Linked DNA regions of Desulfosediminicola ganghwensis. Each later gene encodes a partner of the first gene's protein in a complex. Links are inferred from orthologs where the notes say so. Each region holds a gene or a part of one and is shown on either strand. Other genes may lie near its edges.

The links. The genes of interacting proteins can lie anywhere in the genome.
Region 2: rplR (region 1) and rplI share a complex: the UniProt entries of both Bacillus subtilis proteins name them as parts of the 50S ribosomal subunit. The link is inferred for Desulfosediminicola ganghwensis from one-to-one orthologs.

Annotation. Positions count from the first base shown.
Region 1 is NZ_CP050699.1:5,059,048-5,062,472, reverse strand. What follows is about bases 567-3,425. They hold rplR (50S ribosomal protein L18), read left to right. Parts: upstream 567-1,742; coding sequence 1,743-2,108; downstream 2,109-3,425. Other genes in these bases: secY (preprotein translocase subunit SecY), read left to right, coding at 3,424-3,425; rplO (50S ribosomal protein L15), read left to right, coding at 2,912-3,364; rpmD (50S ribosomal protein L30), read left to right, coding at 2,725-2,907; rpsE (30S ribosomal protein S5), read left to right, coding at 2,136-2,648; rplF (50S ribosomal protein L6), read left to right, coding at 1,153-1,692. In the rest of the region: rplE (50S ribosomal protein L5), read left to right, coding at 1-433; more of FCL45_RS21835, read left to right, coding at 485-566. UniProt on the Bacillus subtilis protein: This is one of the proteins that bind and probably mediate the attachment of the 5S RNA into the large ribosomal subunit, where it forms part of the central protuberance.
Region 2 is NZ_CP050699.1:3,378,071-3,380,818, reverse strand. It holds rplI (50S ribosomal protein L9), read left to right. Parts: upstream 1-1,020; coding sequence 1,021-1,476; downstream 1,477-2,748. Other genes in the region: dnaB (replicative DNA helicase), read left to right, coding at 1,664-2,748; FCL45_RS14325 (DUF2232 domain-containing protein), read left to right, coding at 1-963. UniProt on the Bacillus subtilis protein: Binds to the 23S rRNA.

The DNA.
Region 1 (3,425 bases):
CAATATGGGATTGGGTGAAGCTGTACAGAACCCGAAAATCGTTGAGGGTGCGGCTGATGAGTTGACCAAAATTGCTGGTCAGCGTGCAGTTGTAACCAAGGCTAAGAAGTCCATTGCGACATTCAAGCTTCGTGAGGGAATGCCGATTGGTTGTAGGGTTACCCTTCGTGGTGAGAAGATGTTAGATTTCTTCTCCAAGCTGGTCAACATCGCCTTGCCACGTGTACGTGACTTCCGTGGACTTTCTCCAAAGACGTTCGATGGTAGAGGAAACTTCTCCATGGGTGTTAAGGAGCAGATCATCTTCCCAGAGATTGATTACGATAAGATCGACAAGATCAAAGGCTTGAACATCACAATCGTAACCTCTGCAAATACTGACGAAGAAGCTTGTTTCCTTCTGAAGAAGATGGGAATGCCCTTCAAAAAATAGAATCGGTATTTTTGTACTGAGGATAACTAAAGAGAAAATCTGGAGGTCGTTTTGGCTAAGAAATCCATAATTGCTAAGGCACAAAGTAAACCAAAGTTTGGTGTGCGGAAGTACAACAGATGTCCAATCTGCGGACGTCCTAGAGCTTTCATCAGAAAGTTCGGTATCTGCAGAATTTGTTTCCGTAAGCTGGCGTCCAGTGGTGAAATCACTGGTGTTACCAAATCGAGTTGGTAAACCAGCAAAACCAACTTTGTTTGATTAGTAGATTACTTAAACAGAATAAGGAGTGTTCGCTATGTCAATGAGCGATCCCCTGGCAGATATGCTGACCAGGATCCGAAACGCAGTAATGGTAAAATTTGATACCGTTGACATGCCTAAATCGAACGTAAAGGTGAATATCGCCAAGGTTCTGAAAGATGAAGGCTTTATCAACGACTATCAAGTTTCCGACAAAGGAGTTCAAGGAACGCTTACTCTTACCTTGAAATATGGCCCGGATGGTGAAGCTGTGATCAGGGGCATTAAACGTGTAAGTAAGCCTGGTCTCCGAAAGTATGCCAAAGCAAGCGCAATTCCCACAGTCCTTTCCGGACTTGGTGTGGCAATTGTTTCTACTTCGAAAGGCATCATCACTGATAAACAAGCAAGGGCCCTGAACACTGGCGGGGAGATCATTTGCGAGATTTGGTAATTTCGCAAATAAGGAGGTAATTATGTCTCGTATTGGTAAGCAACCAATTCCTGTGCCCGCTGGAGTGAAAGTTGACATCATGGGTCAGCAAATCACAGTTACCGGGAATAAAGGAAGTCTGGAACTTGAAGCGCGTCCTGAAGTTGAAATTAAGCTCGAGGACAATCAAATTATTGTAAATGGTCGTGACGAAAGCAGAAAAACAAATGCGTTCCGCGGTCTGTTCCGTAGCCTCGTAAACAACATGATCATTGGTGTTGTCGAAGGTTTCAAAAAAACTTTGATTATCGAAGGTGTTGGTTACAAGGCAAATGTTGCCGGTTCCAATCTCACCTTGAATGTAGGATTCTCCAACCCAGTTGACTTTACACTTCCCAAAGAAGTGCAGGCAACCGTTGAAGGCGCCAACAAGATTACACTTGAATCTATTGATAAAAATCTCCTCGGCCTTACCGCCGCCAAGATTCGTCAGATCAGAAAACCTGAGCCATACAAGGGCAAAGGTATTCGCTACGAAGATGAACATATCGTACGTAAAGTCGGTAAAGCTGGTGCTAAATAATTTCTCGTAACGTTTTACGTTGCAGGTAAAATTTATAACGGAATAGAACTATGGCTAAGACGAATCCCAGGACAGTCGCGAGAGCGAAGCGTGTCCGTAGAATTCGAAAAAAGATCACAGGTACAAGCGAGCGGCCACGTCTTAGAGTATTTAAAAGCAACAAGCACATTTACGCTCAGATTATTGATGACGTAGCAGGTCGTACTCTTGCAGCAATGTCCACCATCGATAAAGAATTCGCTGTTGGTGAGGATGCCAGTAAAACTGGAGCTGCAAAAGCTGTTGGAATGAAAATCGCTGAGCGGGCAAAGGCAGCCGGCATTGAAGATGTTATCTTCGATCGCGGTGGTTACATCTACCACGGGCGGGTTAAGTCGCTTTCAGAAGGGGCCCGTGAAGGCGGTCTGAAATTTTAATGTCATACAAAATAATGGGGGTGTCCCTTGTCTGATTTCAAACGTTCCAAAGCTGAGAATACTGAGGAACTGATCGAAAAGATAGTATTTATCAACAGGGTTGCTAAGGTCGTTAAAGGCGGTAGACGCTTCTCTTTCAGTGCCATTGTAGTTGTAGGAGATGGTAAAGGAAAAGTCGGCTACGGTCTTGGCAAAGCAAACCAGGTTCCTGAGGCGATCCGTAAAGGTGTAGAGAAAGCCCGTCGCGATATGCAGCAAGTTCCTCTGACCGATGTTTCCATTCCACATGAGATTATCGGCCAGTACGGTGCGGGCAGTGTTCTGCTCAAGCCGGCATCTGCAGGTACCGGACTTATTGCCGGTGGTCCTGTTCGTGCGGTACTTGAGGCTGCAGGTGTTTCAAACATCCTGACTAAGTGCCTTGGTTCTCACAATCCGCACAACATGGTTAAAGCAACTCTCGATGGACTCCGCAGCTTGCGTAGTGCTCAGAAGATTGCTGAACTGCGCGGTAAAACTGTGGAAGAAATCACAGCGTAATTTTTAAGCTTAAGGTGCACAGATTCTATTTTATGCGCCTGGAGCTTTTTCAAATTTCCAAATAGAAGGTAGTCAAATGGCCGAGACAATTACATTCACTCTGGTCAAAAGTGGAATCGGCAGCACCCAAAAGGTGCGCGCTACTTTGACCGGGCTTGGGCTTACCAAAATGAATAAGACTATTACCAGAAAAGATACACCTGAGCTGCGAGGAATGCTCGCCAAGGTGCATCACCTGGTAAAGATCGAGGAGGTATAACATGTTGGATTTAAGCAATCTGTCTCCTCAGAAAGGTGCAACCAAACAGAGGAAGCGCCTTGGAAGAGGCCCAGGATCCGGACACGGCAAGACAGCTGGTCGTGGTCACAAAGGATTCAAGTCCAGATCAGGTTCCGGTATCAAACCAGGTTTCGAAGGTGGTCAGATGCCTCTGCAGCGTCGTCTGCCGAAGCGTGGTTTTACCAACATCTTCAAAAAAGAATACGCACTTGTTTCTCTGGACCAGCTGGAAGCTTTCGAGGGTGCTGATGTAATCACCAGTGCTGCTCTCGCTGAGGCTGGAATGGTTAAACCAGGCAAACTCGTTAAGATTCTCGCCAATGGTGCTATAACCAAGCCGGTTAAAGTCCAGGTCGAGAAGATCAGTGGTAAAGCTAAGGAGCTTATTGAAGCTGCTGGCGGCGAGGTAATTCAGGCAGAAGCCGTATCTAAATAAGATACGGCTTTGGCCGGTGATGCGTTTCTTCAAGTTTGGATCGATCATAGGGATTTACAAT
Region 2 (2,748 bases), 1.7 Mb from region 1 along the record:
CCGGATATTAAGCGTATTTTCGGCAACATAGCACTTATTTTTGTTGCTGTTATCTTGCCCGGGCTAGAGTGGTCTCTGTTTGGTTGGGTGCAACTTTTCCTGCCGATTCTGGTTTTCGTTTTCCTGATCAAATACGGCACCTTCATTGGTGGTCGATATATCTTGGCAGGAGCGGGACTTGGAGTCCTGGTAGGACTGTTTACGCAACCCTTTGACGTTCTGCTGTTTTCTCTTGCGCTGATTCCTGCCGGCTATGTTCTGGCGAAATCTGCGCTACGAGGAGATTCTCCCGCGATGTCAGGTCTCAAGTGCGCTGCTACTCTAGGGGCATGCTGGGGACTTTTAATCGCAGGGGTAGGAGCGGTAACGGGCAATTCTCCTTACATCGCAATTCAGACTACCCTGAGTTCGGGGATAGACAGCGTTGTAAAAGAATATAGCCAAAACGAGCAAGTTGGCGCAGACACAGCTATAATGCTTGAGGCGACATTGGAGCAGATGAAGGTGATCATACCGATCATTTTACCTGCTATCTTCCTCAGCTTTGCTATGTTTTCCACCTGGTTTACCATGGTGCTCGGCAACAGACTGGTACATAAATATACCGGTCGGCAGGTTTGGCCCCGTTATAGATTTTGGCAATTGCCGGATAAATTGATCTGGCTCGGTATACTCAGCGCGTTCATGGCGTTCTTACCCCTGGGTATCATTAAAGGGGTCGCTGTCAATATCTTGATATTGCTCAGCGTGCTGTACTGCATGCAAGGCTTTGCAGTATGTGTTTTTTACATGAACAAGTGGAATGTACCGATCCTGTTACGATCATTTATCTACGTGATGATAGTATTACAGTCCCTTGGGACGATAGTGCTGCTCATGGTTGGCGTTGCCGATACCTGGCTGAATCTCCGTAAACTGAACGTCCCTGATACAGAGTCCAAAGAGGATTCACAAGACGAATAAAATCTGTTCACAGCATAATCAGAACTGATTTTACATACACACTACAAGGAGTTAAAAATGGAACTCATCTTAAAGGAAACCATCAGCTCGATTGGTCAAGAGGGTGATGTCGTTACCGTCAAGCCCGGTTACGGCCGCAACTACCTCCTGCCCCAGGGCAAAGCGGTTCTCGCCACCAAAGAGAACCTCGAAGTTCTCGAGCAGAACAAGGCGGAAATAGCAGCACGTCTGGCTGAGGAGCGTAAGGTAGCAGAGGCTCTCGCCAAGAAGATTGCTGGTCGCGAGATCGTAATCGAGCAGCTTGCCGGTGAAGACGAGCGTCTCTTCGGTTCAGTAACCAATGCCGATATCTGCGCTAAACTTGCAGAAATGGGTGTTGTCATCGACAAGAAACAGATCGTACTTCCCGATCCGATCAAAACTCTTGGCGAAAACTCTGTCACGGTCAAGGTTGGCTTTCAGCTGGTAACCGAGGTTACCGTTAAGGTTGTGCGCGCATCCAGCGAAGCATAATCCTGCCGATACGCCGGGTGACTGCTCGAACAGTTTCAGCAGAACATACCGTGTACCGCCGGCCGCAATGCAATAGAGTGTCCGGCTGTGTACAGCTATGACGAAACACACCATACAGGCTTGGCCTGCATGGTGTGTTTTTCTTTTAAGCTGTTAAAATTTAACATCTTTTAATGGCCACATGACTATGAATGAATTCGCGCCTCCACCGCAACAATCCTCTATTTCGAAGAGAGTGCCGCCTCAGAATCTTGAGGCTGAGCAATCCGTTCTTGGATCGATCCTGCTCAAGGACAAATCCTTTGGTACCGTCCTCGAAATTCTCAAATCCGATGACTTTTATCGGGAAGCACACAGGATCATTTACGAGGCGATGATTGACCTTTTTGAGGCCAATGAGCCACAGGATCTGTTGACCATCAGCAACCTGCTCAATGACCGCAATCAGTTAGAACAGGTTGGAGGTGCCGCCTACCTGGCAACGCTTACCTCTATCGTTCCCGTCACAGCCAACATTGCCACCTACGCCAAAATCGTTCGCCAGAAATCCATCCTCAGGCGTTTGATTGAAGTCAACACCGATATTGCCTCCCGCTGCTATGAGGAGCAGGGAGAGATAGATCTTCTTGTTGACCAGGCGGAGCAGGCGATTTTTGAAATTGCCGGTTCCAAGAGCGGCCAGAAATTTACTCCTGTTAAGCAGATTGTTCCCGATGCCTTTGCCGCAATCGAACAACTTTTCAAGCGCAAGGAGCTTATTACCGGTGTTCCAACTGGCTACCCCACGCTCGACAAAATGACCGCCGGCCTTCAACCCTCCGACCTCATTATCCTGGCGGCCCGCCCTTCTATGGGTAAGACTTCTTTTGCAATGAATATTGCTCAGAGCGCTGCGATTGAAGAAAAAATTGGTGTTGCTGTATTCAGTCTCGAGATGTCCAAGGAACAGTTGGTAATGCGTTTGCTGAGTTCCGTAGGCCGAGTTGATTCCCAGAGAATGCGAACCGGTAAACTTCATGATGAAGATTGGCCAAAGCTCACACGTGCAGTGGGTATGCTCTCGGAAGCACCACTGTATATTGATGATCAACCAGCTATTTCGGTTCTTGAAATGCGTGCTAAAGTTCGCCGACTTGCTGCGCAATATGACATTGGCCTCATAGTCGTAGATTATCTTCAGCTGATGCGAGGCAGGGATTCCACAGAAAACCGAACCCAGGAAATCAGTGAGATTTCTCGATCTTTGAAAGCGCTCGCCAAAGAACATAACAT